DNA from 3 places in the Paenibacillus sp. FW104-T2 genome. Region 1 is predicted to be linked to each of the others. Evidence: a T-box and tRNA genes for the amino acid it is inferred to sense, from the RefSeq annotation. Region 1 holds a T-box; the other regions hold tRNA genes.
The links. A T-box is a leader RNA that pairs with one kind of tRNA and senses whether it is charged. The one in region 1 lies ahead of leuS (leucine--tRNA ligase), so its partner is inferred to be a tRNA-Leu.

Region 1 (5,108 bases):
CTCCGTTACGTTCGCCAGTGGAGACTCCCCAGTACCTGAAGGTTTGATCTGATCGATATCCGGCAGCAGCAAAGGAAGTTGATCTTCCGGTACCGTCTTCATTGTTCCATCTTCCAGGTGTAGAATTGGAATCGGCTCACCCCAGTAACGCTGACGACTGAACAACCAATCGCGCAGGCGATACGTTGTTTTCCCTTGCCCCTTACCATTCTCTTCCAACCATGCGATCATTTTCGCAATCGCTTCTTCGTTATTCAGTCCGTTCAGGAAGTCGGAGTTCACATGCGGTCCGTCGCCGGCATACGCCTCTTGTGTTACGTCCCCACCCTGGATAACTTCAATGATGTCCAGACCGAACTGCTTCGCAAATTCCCAGTCCCGACCATCATGACCTGGAACCGCCATAACCGCTCCTGTACCGTATCCTGCGAGCACATAATCCGCAATCCAGATAGGCAGCTTTGCACCATTAACCGGATTGATCGCATAGGCACCAGTGAATACGCCTGTTTTTTCTTTGGCCAGATCCGTACGTTCCAGATCACTCTTGCGAGCAGCCTGCTCCTGGTAAGCCTTAATGGCTTCACGCTGTTCTGCTGTCGTAATTGCATCGACCAATTCATGCTCAGGAGCAAGAACGGCAAAGCTTGCACCGAACAGGGTATCCGCACGTGTTGTAAACACTTTAATAACTTCTTCACTGCCCTCAATGGCGAATATAACCTCTGCACCTGTGGATTTCCCAATCCAGTTGCGCTGCATATCCTTGATGCTCTCGGACCAATCCAGCTCTTCCAGATCTTCCAGCAAGCGCTCTGCATATTCCGTGATTTTCAGTACCCATTGACGCATCGGTTTGCGTACAACCGGATGACCACCGCGCTCACTTTTGCCGTCAATAACCTCTTCGTTAGCCAGTACCGTACCCAGCGCTTCACACCAGTTAACCGGCACTTCATCTACGTATGCCAGGCCTTTTTTGTACAACTGGATGAAGATCCATTGTGTCCATTTATAGTATTCAGGGTCTGTTGTGCTGATCTCACGATCCCAGTCGTACGAGAAACCAAGGGACTTGATTTGACGACGGAAATTGTCGATGTTGCGGAATGTAATTTCCCGCGGGTGCTCGCCCGTGTCCAGAGCGTGCTGCTCAGCAGGCAAGCCGAAAGCATCCCAGCCCATCGGATGCAGCACATTATAACCACGCATACGTTTGAAACGGGAAACGATGTCTGTTGCCGTATACCCTTCCGGGTGACCTACGTGCAGACCTGAACCGGATGGATAGGGGAACATGTCGAGTGCATAAAACTTCGGTTTACCCGGGTCTTCACCTGTTTTAAACGTTTTGTTCTCATCCCAATACTGCTGCCAACTTTTCTCCATAACCTGCGGCTGATAGCCGTGCTTCGGCTGGTGATTTTCACTCATCTATTGTTCCTCCTCTTGGTTATTCACTTTTATTGCAACAAAAAAACCTCAGCATCCATAGCGTTTGCAGCGCTAGGGACGAGAGGTTGAATTCCCGTGGTACCACCCTAGTTAGCGGACGAACGTGCTTCGTCATCCACTCCCTTTGGACCTGTAACGGCGGTTAACCGATGCGGATTTCCATTCCTGAACGAATGCCAAACATTCAAGCACAGGATGGTGTAATCACCGCATTTCTCCAAGGCGAGTTCGTGAAATACTGTCAATCGGCTTGCACCAACCGCCGACTCTCTGTCATGTACAGGACCCACTACTGTTCCTTATCATCGAAATATGTATACAATATCGGGACCATTATATAAAAAAGCAAGACTAAAGTCAATATTGCTTGGTTTTTGACTATAGATAATGCTGTTCTTCCCCATTCGGCCTAGGACATTCGAAATCGCTCGATTCCTTCTTCCAAGTTATTAATTGCCCACTGAATGTGTTCCTGGTTATCATATTGTCGATATTCGCATTCAATCCACAGGATCAGATCAAAATACAGATCGTACAAGCTTCTCCGTTTTCGTTCACTCTCCGTTGTGATGACCCTACCATAACCCTTTACAAACCCTGGTGTATAATTAAAATGACTGAAGTAGTGCTCCATCAGGGGATCCGCCCAAAGGCAACGCTCAAAATCAATAATGGCTGTAATCTGCCCCTGTTCCACAAACACATTGCCATCCCACAGATCCCAGTGAATGAGTACCGGCTCGTTGACATCACTCAGTACATCCGATTTCTCTCTTATCAATTGGGCAAGCTCATCATAATCCATAGGAAGTTTTACGCCAGCCTCTCTACCGTCGGTGAGCAGATCATCCATCAGACTCAAAAACGCTTCCTTCCAAGTGTTATACTTTGGTTTCTTTTCTGAAAAATAGCCAAACTTTTCACCTTTGATCTCATTGATCCGGCGATTGAATGCACCAAGCTGCTCTTCGATCTCTGCCTGCTCTGCTGCACTATACTGATCCTTGACCTTGTTATAAGGCGTGCCAGGCATATATTCCATCATAAAATACTCCGCCGGAGCAAGACTGCATGTTGTATCACACGCTAATACACGGGGGACCGGTACATCTCGAAGCTCTCCCACGAGACGCAGTGCCTGAACTTCCGCCATCAGAAGATCCTGCTCACAACGCAATGGTTTACCAACCTTGGAAGGAGCGATTTTGAGCACCGCCTCTTGCCCGTTGCCGAGCGAGATATAATAAGCATGGTTGGCCCATCCGTCAATCATTTCCCTGTAATCCTGGATGCCTGTATTAAAATGTTGCTTGGCAATTGCATTCAGCTGTTCTGAAGTCAGCCTGGTTTTGTATGTACTTTCCATTCTGCACCACCTTTTTATCAAAACGAATTCTAATCATTAAGATCTTGTAATCGTTTTCCATTCTTGTCCATTATGGCTCTCTTCACCCTTGCTGACAATGCATTTCATCATAAAAAACAGAAAAAAAACCGCCCTTACTGTTGTAAGGACGGTCCCTATCTGGAATCTACTTCACCGCGACGTAAAATAGCCGCTGCGCGCCTTCTCCAGCTTCTTTCCATGTGAAATCAGCATATACACGGACATTCCTGAATCCAGCTTTGGTCAGTTCCAGCTTCATCCAGTCCGGATCGTATGCACGCTGAATGTGAACCTCTTCGAACCGCTGGTACATGTCCTTGCCGCCGTCATCTACCCGGGAGAAAATGCTGAGATGATGCTCAATCTCACACCGTTCACGATCCATGTCGCAGGTCCAGATATAGGATACGGAGCGTTCATCCAGGACAAAAGGCTGCTCTTCTTCATAGCGGATCAAGGTGTCTGGATGATGTACATCAAACAGGAATGTCCCTTCCGGCTTCAGCATCTCGTAGGTACGCTGGAACGTACGAATGACATCTTCCTTTTCCAGCAAATAATTAATGCAGTCACAGAAGGAGATTACTGAATCTACCGGTTCGGGTACTCTCCAATCCCGCATATCCTGCTGAACCCAGCGGACACTGCCTTCACGATACAATCGATGACCTTGAGGGGTTCCCTCCATTTTGCTTCGCGCTACAGATAACATATCCGCAGACAGATCAATGCCCGTCACTTCAAACCCCGAGTTGACCAGCGGGATCGTAATGGATCCTGTTCCACATCCAAGCTCGGCTACGCTCTTGGGCATGCCGTGCTGCTCCCAAGCTGTTCTTGCAAACCTTATCCAGTCCGGATAAGGCATATCTTCCATTAATTCATCGTACACATAAGCAAATTTACGGTAAGACATGTCAGGCACCGCACTTTCAATTTCATTTTCCGATTCCAAAAGAAAAAGCAGGGGCGTCCGGAGTTCACCCAGCCTTGCCCTGCCTTCCTTCGTTCCAATATGTCGTTAACGATTACTTGTTTTCACTTGAATCTTTGGGAGCTGATTCCGTCAAGTACGTCCAGTTTTCCTTCTGCGTCACCAGTCCGTCTTTCATCAGCTTGCCCAAAGCACGCTTAAAAGCTGATTTGCTGATTCCAAAGCGCTGCTTGATGATATCCGGTGGAGTGGCATCCGAATAAGGCATACCGCCCATAGGGCGCTCTTTCATAAACGCCAGAAGTTTGTCCGCATCTTCGTTGCGGCCTACCTCTTTGCGAGGGGACATGGCCAGGTTAACACGCCCGTCTTCACGAACCAGCGTTACCCGACACTTCACCTTTTCACCCAGCCGCAGCATTCTGTTGCGCTCAGATGAATGGATCATGCCGATAGCACCGAAGCCAAGTACTCCGCCTTCTACAAGCACAAAAGTACCCATCTGCAAAGGTTTGTACACCGTTGCTTCCACCCACTCGTTCAACCATGATGTTGGAGCGTGGAATGACAGGGGAGCAAGCTCACGTTCCCCGGCCAATTTGGCACGAAGACGCCCCTGCTTGTCATGTTCCATAATAACAAAAACTTCATCGCCCACGTGTGGACGTAGTTCTTCCAATTCGGGCAATTCACGGATAGGGAGCAGCAGCTGCCGTCCAAGTCCCATCTCAAGGAAACAGCCAAGGCGCGGGTGGATATCTGCCACAACCAGTCGCGCCATTTCGCCCAGAGTGAGATATGGTTTTTTCATGGTTGCTGCCAAACGGTCCTCTGTATCAAAGAACAAAAAGACCTCGAGCGTCTCCCCGATTTTGACATCCCGTGTGAGTTCCGTATAGTGAAGCAGTACATCTTCCGATCCTGTCGTCAAAAAGTAGCCAAAAGGCGATACTTCACGATCAACCGGTAGGGAGACGACCGTACCTGCAATCAAACTCATACCGTTTCCACCACTTTGGCGTCAGACCATAGCCGTTCAATGTTGTAATATTCGCGCTCATCACGATGGAAAATATGCACAACCACGTCGCCCATATCCATCAGCACCCAACGTGCGGAATCCATGCCCTCAATTCCTTTAATGTTAACGCCAGCTGCATGTGCCTGTTTGCGAATTTCTGTTGCAATGGACTGTACCTGTGTATCGGAATTACCGTGACAGATTACGAAGTAGTCTGCAACCAGAGAGATGCCTTTCAGGTCCAGTGCTACAATGTTCGATGCCTTTTTATCGTCAGCGGCGGTTACCGCCATATTCATAAGTTCTTTCGA
Region 2 (5,108 bases), on a different contig from region 1:
TTAAGGGAATCAGCCTTTTAGCTTGCCGTGCACTTGCCTTGTCCTTTATTTAATGACACGAAAGTCATCACTTTTAAATTTTTTCCACTAACCCTCAGAAGGCACAAGCAGTGGAACAAGCTGCTCCAAGGCTTCGATGGTCCAGTCTGCACGCTCTTGGCCCTCAAGCTCAGGCTGAAATCGTCCATAGCCCTGCAAAATCCGAATCGTTCGCATCCCCAGCTTCTTGGCAGGAATGATATCGTTATCCATCCGATCTCCAATCATCACTGCTTCCTCGGGTTCACATCCCGCCTGCTTCAAAGCCACAGCGTAGAGTTCCGGATCCGGCTTCGATACGCCTTCTTCTGCCGAGCAAGCCAGTACATCCACGTACCTCCGCAGACCGTAGCTCTCCAGGCGCTCAGCTGTCCCTGGACTCTGATTGGCGATGATCCCGATTCGATAATGGTGTGACAATTCCTTCAACACCGCGTCAGCAGAAGCGAAGGGCTTCTCCAGCTCCTTCCGGAACTTCAACTTCTCCTGGATCTGCTCCCTATGACGTTCATCGCTGATTAGCGTTCGAATGGCTACCCTCATGGGCCACTGCTCATAATTTCGGTAACAGGAGGCAAATATCTCTCGCACTTCCTCTATTTTCACCGGATATCCAAGCAAGCAGGCTTCTTTTACAAACTGCCCTATAATATCATCTACCGGCTCCCATTCGTCGACCAGCGTATCTCCTACATCAAAGAACAACCATTTTAACACCCGTACATCCGGCACGCCTATTCCTCCTTGTTAGCCATGAACGCAATCTCTAAATCAGCAATGTACAATAATGCTCAAATAAAAAAGAAGACCCACCATCATGCATGAGTCTCCTCAGAATTCCGTTTTTCCACAAGTTCAATTATAACAGGCACCTTACACCGGATCAATCGGCAGCTATCACATTAACCATTAAGCAAGAAGCCAACTTCTCCATTAAGAGAATACACAATGCGGTCAGCTCCCATCCCGCGGTAAATGCCTTTGGGGTGACTCTGTTCCGTAATTACACATAGTGATTTGGAAGTCCAGGAACGGCAGATCTGCAGATAGCGGCAGGTCAGGTTCAAACTGTTCTCGAAAATAAAAACGTTGCCTACGCTCGACTGCGGTAGAAACCACTTCTGAGCTTCAGCTGTATTCATGCGAATGACGTTCTCCACTCCGATTCTGCGGAGCTTCCGTTCTTCCCCTGCACTGTTGGTCAGAACGGCAAACGGCATTTTTTTGTACATCAACAGCTTGATAAACTTGCGTCCTGCTTCATTCGGTGCTGTTACTAGAATCATCTCATTATCCATCATTCGTTCCTCCCTTGGCGTGAAAAGACAACAAAAAAGAAGCGTGGGGGACCAAGGCCTCCCGAACGCTTCTTGAATAACCCATGACGAAAACGCCATGAATATGCGTACGGCTTGTTGCCTCTCCCTTTAACGCTTACGAGGTTAGCTGACGGATTCGGGCGCGAGAGTCGCCCTATTTCCGGCTTGCACCGAAAAATTCACCCCATGGATTAGCTGCAATGACAGCCTTTCCGATTGGTTCCCCCGTTTCCCACCCATGAATGAATGGAAACTCAGCGATTAAAACATCGTTCCTGTTTCATGTATTGACCAGAGCGATATTATCGTTTGTTTCGTTGTTCATGTTAAGTTTAATTGAATTAGAAATTACGATATGAATCATACACCCGCGACATGTTAGTGTAAAGTCCGGTCAGATCACCGAATGGACGAATTTAAGGCATTACATATCAATGATATCGCTTACAACCAATCCATTCTCCATCCATCTCTGTGAATCTCACTAATTCTCGTCCTTATGAAAAACGGTTGTAATTTTAGATATCTGTAAGTAAACATAGGAATTTACTTAATTAGTTTTGCATTATCTAATTGTAAGCAATATAATATAACTATAGGAATTATTAACCCATTATACGATATGGAGGCGACTGATCATGTCCGTTTATGACTACAAAGTCAATACCCTTCGGGGCCAGGAAGTCGAGATGTCCGATTATCGCAACAAGGTGCTGCTGATTGTAAATACGGCAAGCAAATGTGGTCTGACCCCGCAATTTGAAGGCTTACAGGAACTCTACAACAAATTCAAAGACCGGCAGTTTGAAGTATTGGGTTTCCCAAGCAACCAATTCGCTCAGGAATCGGGATCTTCCGACGATATTGCTGAGTTCTGCCAGATGAATTACGGTGTAAGCTTTCCTATGTTTGAGAAAATTGATGTTAATGGTTCAAGCGCTCACCCTCTATTTCAGCACCTGACAAAAGAGGCACCGGGACTGCTCGGATCCAAAGCCATCAAGTGGAACTTCACCAAATTCCTCGTTGATCAGAACGGACGGGTCGTGAAGCGTTATGCTCCAAAAACCACTCCTGACCAGATTGAAGCTGATATTGAGAAACTGCTGAAATAGATCAACATGGAGAGGCCATAATTAACATGGAACCAGAGAAAGTCCGGTTCTGTGTGAATGGCCTTTTTTATGTTTCTCCAAACGCAAAAAGAGGTTTTCCATATTCGGAAAACCTCTTCTTGTCGTACAATATGATGCGGTCGAGAGGACTCGAACCTCCACGGGCATACGCCCACTACCCCCTCAAGATAGCGTGTCTGCCATTCCACCACGACCGCATGTCGTAAATAATCGGCAACAAAATTGATTATACAGGATCTCAATATAAAAGTAAAGCACTTTTATTAAAACTACTTTGCACCTGTGTTTTTCCTCCAAATATCGGTTTTTATCGTCATGATCTTTTGACTGCTGCATACATTAAATTTCAAATCTTTTATACATCTTCATTTTTAATTGTAGCTCTTCACAAGAAAACATATCATATACATAACATTGTATTTTGAGATTACAACTAATATAAGTAATAAAATATAACATTTAAATATAATTAAAGCTTAAAAACAAGAAACCATTGACAAAATACGGATATTTATGTGATTATATATATCATATAATTCGGATTTTAAACATAAAAGCATTCGGAAACCAATATTAATGTTATATAATATAACATTTTACGAACATAGGAGGCGAAAGACCGTGAACCGTGGGAATAAGCTGCTCGATTATGTCAAACTGCTTGATTCCTCCATTCATGTCGGAGGTTTCACCCATTCATTTGGCATGGATGTACACATTGCTGAAGGCAGCATCCGAAATGCCGATGATCTGGAATCCTTCATGCGCTGCCAGCTGCATCCCAGTATCGTTCGACTTGAGGGCATGGCGATTAAAGGTATCTACAGCGCAACAGATCATAATGACACATGGCGAACAGCACTCATTGACAAGTTGGTTCACGTTCAGCGGACTCCTTCTGATCAAAGGGAGCAAGCTGCTGCCATGGGCAAAAGACTGATCAAGCTGGCCCGGGCTCTCCACCCCTGGATTGAATTCAGCCAGCTCGAACACACCCTTGCCAAATACGAGTCTGTTGGCTGCCTCTCTACTGTTCACGCCTGGATCAACCACTACCTCGATATCCCCGTCGAGGAAGCGGTAATGGGTTACTTGCACTCAGCCATGAATGCATGCATAACCGAAGCCTCCAAAGTCCTCCCCATGCATAACGAAGCAACCCAGGAACTGCTGGTTCGCCTGGCCGCAGACCTGGAGCATGAATGGAATACCGTTAGCGCCTCCGCTGCGGATGGACCGGCACAGCCAACCTCAATGTCCATGAAATCGTTGTTCCCCAGCTTCCACATGCTTGGCGCAGGGCTGCATGCTTATCGCGCCTAATCTTACCGACTCCAAGCTCCCCTCATATTTCCCCAAACGAAAAAGCACGCAGCAACCTCCTTGCTGACGTGCTTTTTCACGTATGCCTATAGAAAATCACGTTATTACGTCATTATTTGTTATAAATACACTATTTTTCATCGTTTATAATTGTTACATGACGTAAATACGTATATAATGTAATGAACAGCTCGCATCTCCCACTATTATACACAGCCGAAGGCGGGTTGAAATACTTCTATGAGGGGTGAACCCTTTTGAACAAAAAGAAACCCGTGACTCCGTTCGGATGGGCCATCAAACGCCGCTTAACGGAGCTACAGATGGACCAGAAAACCTTCTGCGAGAAGCACGACATCCCGCCGTATCGTTTATCCAATCTCATCCATGGCACACGAAAAGCCACCCGTTTCCGAAACCAGGTCGCAGACATTTTGCAAATTTCGGATGAACTACGATGACACCGCCATTACCTTGCCGTCCCGATCCTTTAACTGATTGCCAAGGAGGGCCTATTCATGAGCTTCTTTACAACTGACCTTGAAAGGTTATCCTTTCAATCCTTACGTCATCAACTCATCATCGTCGACCGCGACTGGAGAATCCGCAGCTGCAATACCGCATGGCAGAACGGACTCGGGCGATTGCATCTCTCGAAATACAAAAAATCCGACGCCCACCGATCTTCTTGCGAAACGTTTCATTATCTTCAGCTGCTGCAGATATGGGCAGCCCAGGAAGAGGAAACGGAGAATTCATCGATTATTCAGAAGTTAGAGAAGATTCAACATCCCTTTGTTCACTGCCATACATATGACATCACCGTACAGTCTGCGAACCTGGAGCTTCGATGGTTCAGGCTGGAGCTTACCCCCTTGAATCAGACGGATCCTCCTTCTCCGATGGGACTCGCTCTGATCTCGCATACAGACATCACGGAACAGAAGCGAATTGAACAGCAATTGAAGCTGGCTCTATCCGAAGTACGAACACTACGCGGCCTGCTTCCCATTTGCGCCGTCTGCAAACAGATTAAGGACGAGCAGGACGTCTGGAATTCAGTCGAAGGTTATTTGGAGAAACATACCCACGCAGAATTTACACACGACATCTGTCCGGACTGCATCCGCAGGCTATACCCGAAGTACTCCAACATTTTGGATAAACGCTCCTGAGCAAAGCAAAAAAAAGCGAAAAATAACCACCTCTCCTATACGGACAGGTGGTGTTCAAATTGAGACATATCCAATTCCTCAGGTGATCCCTGCAGCGCAATTGCTCCCTTGTCCAT
Region 3 (5,108 bases), on a different contig from region 1:
CTAACTCCTTGACTCCACGAAGTCCCGTAGGGCCTTTCTTATGTAACTCCCGGTCTAAATCCGGTAAATAGACAAACAAAAAATCCGGTAATTTATTGGATTGAATTAAATATTTTAAGGCTTCAATCGCAAATTCATTATGAATCCCCATTCGCTTCGTTAGACCATCCGGCAAGTCTTTAATCCCTTGAAACGGATTAGACAAGGCACCCAGGGACATTAAGTCCGGCCCTTTCACATCAATCTCTTTGGGTAAAGAAGCAGCTGCTTGAATCCATTGAGGTATCGACAGCTTTTGAGCGGACATCCCTCTGTATATCAGGCCGTTGATTGAACCCGATTTTAATCCTTGCCGGGCAAGATCCTCATAGATCGTAGGTAAATTCCTGTTCAAATGACTCCCGTTTAAATGGATTAGAGCATCGGTCACTACCGGGTGCACTCCTTGTTTGAGCACTTCCGTCGGGCCGGTTCCGTACATGATCATTTTTTTGTATTCCGCAGAATACCAAGTCAGACCCGGCACACGGTGAAGGTCCGAATATGCACCGGTAAGCAAGGAGCTGTCGATCGTGACGGACATCGTGGGAAAAGAACTGACCAGATTTTTATAATATTGCCCGTTCTTGATCAGAAATTGTAAGACAGGAAGCTCCTGCTTGCTGATTCCTTGGTCGATCGCCTGATACATTAAAGAGTCCACCATCAGGAAAATGACTTTTTTCGCATTGTTACCATTAGCGGAATTTATCCGCATCAAATCCTGTTCTTTAGGTTTCGAGCTCTGACATCCGATAAGCATGGCCAATAACAAAATCCAAGGCAATTTCCGAATCCCTTTTTTCCTCATAGACAATTCACCCCATTTATGTACATTTTGTCTTGAAAATCCTGGGGTTATTCGAGGTGCTTTTTGCCAAGAGGCAATGGGACCTGAAGAAATGCCTATTGTTCAACAATATCCTTTTTCAGCCGGCGCTCCAAACAGAAGCTCGACTTGCATACAGCTATTTTGTTTTTCTCATTTGATGAACTGCAGCATCTATAATGTATTTAAAAAACAAAAAGGTCCCCAATCTGCCAGAAAAAGCAGATCAGAAACCTCATGTATGAATTGATGCGGTCGAGAGGACTCGAACCTCCACGGGGGGTTAGCCCACACGGACCTGAACCGTGCGCGTCTGCCAATTCCGCCACGACCGCATATGGTATATCTCCGAGATAATCTATCGCGGCGACAAGAAATAATATATCATGTGAAATTCAATGTGTCAACAATTAAATGATTTGGTATAAAACTACGATAACCGAAAGTTATAAAATCTGGTCGAGACCTGACTTTCCCTGATGAGAATGAACCGTGCTCTCCTCTAATACTCCAATTTACTTATTTGTCCAATTTCTGTGCTGATGAAACACAAATTACGTTTTTGTCATCATAAATAAACATGGAGAACTACTATTTTTCACAAAAAGTCTTGAATTCCGTTAACATTGCAGAAGGAAGAAAGGTTTGACAATTACGCATTTATGCAATATAGTTTCAAAAGGTTACAAAAACTTAATTATTCATTTGCCGAGTTTCATGTTTGAAAACGGGGGAACCATTTTGGGTGAATTATTCTTATACATAGGAAATATAGGGAACCTTCTACCGAACCCTTAGCTAACTCCGTAGGCATCGAAGGGAGAACATTGATTTTGAAAAAACTGATCATTTCTATTTTTGGCGCAGCCGTTCTATTCACATCTGGTGCAGCAAGCACTGAGGCAAGCAGTATCAACACCGTCGTTAACAACATGACTGGAATTCCTTACAAGTGGGGCGGCACGACGCTGGCCGGGTTTGATTGCTCTGGATTTATGAGATATCTCTTCCAAAAATATAGCATTGATTTGCCACGTACTTCACAGCAGCAGGCCAAGGCGGGTACTCCGGTATCCAAAGCCAATATCCGCACAGGTGATCTGGTATTCTTCAACACTTCAGGCAGCGGCATTTCGCATACAGGCGTATACATCGGGGGCGGACAATTCGCTCATGCTTCCAGCAGCAAAGGTGTCAGCATTACCAAATTATCAAATCCGTATTTCAACACTCGCTACGTTACCGCACGCCGGGTGACTGGACAATTTATGTATAACAAGATGCTAGGAAAAATATAAGTTGGACAAGAAACAGGCTCTGGATCATTCCAGAGCCTGTTTTGCTGTCTAGTTATTCAGCTCACTTGCAGGAGAAACCTTAGTGCAATGCCTTTTGCACACGCATTGCGCCTTGAGACAGCGCGTGACCGCCGCCTACTGCTCCGGCTACCGCAACCGTCTCCATAATCTCCTGATCGGTTGCGCCCTTCGCACGTGCCTCTTCTACGTGGTAAAACGTACATACTTCGTTATTGGCAAACAATCCGATGCCGAGGGCAATCAGCTGCTTGGTTTTGGCATCAATGGCACCTGACTGAAAGCATTCACCCGTAAATTCGTGATACGCTTTGACTACGCCAGGCAATACATCGCTTAATTCTCCAATCTGATCCTTGTAGGCATGTACCTTATCATTCATCAATGTCATGGCTACCCGCACATCCTCTCGGCTGATAAGTTTACGAATTCTCGCTGTACCTATCTTCTCTCCCGAGTGTCGGAATTATGCCAAACCATCCATGGTAATTCCATGCATCCGTCTCCAGAGCGGCTCTATTCATCAGCCGGGCTTTGGCGCGGTTCGCTAAAGAGCTGATAGCGATAGCTGCGGTCCAGCTTGACCACACGTCTGTTCTGGCGACGGATAAGCACCTGTTCCCCATCCCATGCAACGATAATCCCTGTTACATCGTTGGACTCCAAACCATCCCGTACCACTCTTACTTTTTCACCCGATAAGCGCAGTGCATCCAATTCTGCATCACTAATCATGTCTATGGCTCCTATGTTCCAAAATAATTTACAAAAAGAGACCTAAATGAAGAGTCATTTAGGTCTCACGTGACTGTATTGGACTGTTATGTCATTCGAAAAATGTCCCGACTGAAAGTTACCGCTGCGCGTGCTCTTTGCTGTCGTTCTTCTCGAACCAAAAATCAAGCACTTTGGCGGACATCACACGTTCTTCAAGGTACTCCACTTGATGTGGTGTAAATTGTTCTTTCCAAGCGAAGGACAACTCTTCACACAAGCCTACAATGGTCAGCAACTCTGACCAGGCAACATAGCGTTTGTACCAGAAAAATTGAGGATGTTCAATCATATAGGGATAAAGGTCATCAAATTCCGTATGTTTACAATCCAGGGCACGTTCAAAATGAACTTTCGACTCCGCCAGCTTTTCAATAAAAAATTGTTCTGATGCCGGTTGGTTCCCCATGGTGTTGCCTCCTCTCCCTAACATAACCCCATTATAAATGAAATCCGCGGTCATGCAAAGGCATTGTTCAAAAAATAGGCTTTTTCCTTTAAACTGTCACATTTAATTATCGTCGAATTGCACGGTTCCATCATTCAATGAACGAATGCGCACCAAGGCTTCCACCGGAATGCCCTGCTCACGGATCGTACGTGCACCGGCCTGAAAACATTTCTCAACCACGACACCGAATCCGACGAGCTCCGCCCCTGAACGTTCAATGATTTTAATGACACCGCGAGCTGCATCTCCGTTGGCGATAATATCGTCTATAAACAAAATACGGTCGTTCTCATGAATATATTCGCGGGATACCATAATATCGGTTACGATCCCTTTGGTAAAGGAAGGTACGCGTTCACAGTAGGCATCGGGATCTGCCAGAAGTGTCTTTTTTCGACGGGCAAATACGAGCGGCACCCCAAGTTCATGTGCTGCGGCAAAAGCAACCGGAATCCCTGAAGACTCCACCGTGATGACCCGTGTCACTCCACTTTCACGAAAGCGAGCGGCAAACTCGCGGCCCATCTCCATTGTCAGTGCAGGATCAATCTGATGATTCAATAATCCGTCCAGCTTCAGCACCTGATCCGAGATGACTACGCCTTCTTGTAATATTCGTTGTTTTAATACTTCCATCATTCGACCTCCCAAGCCTATCCTATGAGGTAAAAGTATCATAGATGAGGCTGTCAGTTCAAGCGAAATCGGCTTTCCTCCATCATTGACCGATTCTGGGGACGAAAGCTTCTTACAATTGTCATGAGTTACCAGGGTCAAGCATACCTTGTACCATGGTACCCGCATGTCCAAACTATTATGGGGCCTGAGAGGGGAAACGCATGAAACAGGCATTCCGGGTGCTGCAGATCGCATTTACATACATCGGAACGGTTGTAGGGGCAGGCTTCGCGACAGGGCAGGAAATATTGCAGTTTTTTACCCAGTATGGCAAATGGGCCACCATCACCATTGGCTTATCGACCATACTATTTGTCTGGCTGGGCACCAAAATGATGCTCATCGCCCATGATACCGGCTCCCGCTCTTACGAGGACCTGAACAAGCACCTATTCGGCCAAAAGGCTGGAAAGTGGATTACCTGGATAACGCTTCTGATACTTATTGGTGTAAACAGTGTAATGCTCGCCGGAGCAGGCTCTGTCTTCGTGGAGCATCTTGGACTGAATTACCAGACTGGTTTGATTATTACGATAGTAGGAACGTACCTGCTTCTTGGACGAGGCATCAAGGCCATATTGCAAATGAATAGCATTGTGGTTCCGATGATGCTCCTGTTGTCCATTCTCATGATTACAAGCACCATACACCATCCCGGTGCCTTACGGTTCGTTACGCTGACTACAGATACCAATCCTATACAGGTGTGGCTGTCTCCACTATTGTATTCATCCTTCAATCTGGTACTGGCCCAGGCTGTTCTGGTGCCGGTAGGCAATCAGATCCGTGATCGTAATGTCCTGAAATGGGGCGGTGTACTCGGCGGAATCGGCGTAGGCTTCATGCTGTTAGCCGCCCATTTCGCCATGTCAGCACAGATGCCAGGTATCATGCAATTCGAAATTCCGATGGGGAGCATCGCCTTCCAACTTGGATGGGCTGTGCAATCTGTGTATGTAACTCTGATCTTCATGGAAATATTCACAACGTTCGTCGCAGATATCTATGGTATGACTCTTCA

Region 2: it has a tRNA-Leu gene. The T-box ahead of leuS (leucine--tRNA ligase) is inferred to sense a tRNA for this amino acid. The anticodon was not compared.
Region 3: it has a tRNA-Leu gene. The T-box ahead of leuS (leucine--tRNA ligase) is inferred to sense a tRNA for this amino acid. The anticodon was not compared.

Annotation. Positions count from the first base shown of each region.
Region 1 covers NZ_JBYTCE010000002.1:40,155-45,262, reverse strand. The annotation lists gene leuS (leucine--tRNA ligase) at 1-1,434, opposite strand, end outside; T-box leader at 1,506-1,770, opposite strand; gene AC3WQ3_RS02965 (phosphotransferase family protein) at 1,865-2,821, opposite strand; gene AC3WQ3_RS02960 (class I SAM-dependent DNA methyltransferase) at 2,988-3,758, opposite strand; gene AC3WQ3_RS02955 (CvfB family protein) at 3,871-4,776, opposite strand; gene rsfS (ribosome silencing factor) at 4,773-5,108, opposite strand, start outside.
Region 2 covers NZ_JBYTCE010000003.1:159,715-164,822, reverse strand. The annotation lists gene AC3WQ3_RS05465 (HAD family hydrolase) at 88-771, opposite strand; gene AC3WQ3_RS05460 (hypothetical protein) at 942-1,337, opposite strand; cyclic di-AMP (ydaO/yuaA leader) riboswitch at 1,456-1,628, opposite strand; gene AC3WQ3_RS05455 (glutathione peroxidase) at 1,997-2,473, shown strand; tRNA gene AC3WQ3_RS05450 (tRNA-Leu) at 2,609-2,691, opposite strand; gene AC3WQ3_RS05445 (urease accessory protein UreF) at 3,116-3,817, shown strand; gene AC3WQ3_RS05440 (Rha family transcriptional regulator) at 4,075-4,278, shown strand; gene AC3WQ3_RS05435 (PAS domain-containing protein) at 4,336-4,992, shown strand; gene urtE (urea ABC transporter ATP-binding subunit UrtE) at 5,028-5,108, opposite strand, start outside.
Region 3 covers NZ_JBYTCE010000016.1:63,984-69,091, reverse strand. The annotation lists gene AC3WQ3_RS19705 (alkaline phosphatase family protein) at 1-850, opposite strand, end outside; tRNA gene AC3WQ3_RS19700 (tRNA-Leu) at 1,119-1,203, opposite strand; cyclic di-AMP (ydaO/yuaA leader) riboswitch at 1,565-1,696, shown strand; gene AC3WQ3_RS19695 (NlpC/P60 family protein) at 1,702-2,166, shown strand; gene AC3WQ3_RS19690 (carboxymuconolactone decarboxylase family protein) at 2,246-2,575, opposite strand; gene AC3WQ3_RS19685 (hypothetical protein) at 2,701-2,919, opposite strand; gene AC3WQ3_RS19680 (hypothetical protein) at 3,038-3,367, opposite strand; gene AC3WQ3_RS19675 (xanthine phosphoribosyltransferase) at 3,470-4,045, opposite strand; gene AC3WQ3_RS19670 (YkvI family membrane protein) at 4,249-5,108, shown strand, end outside.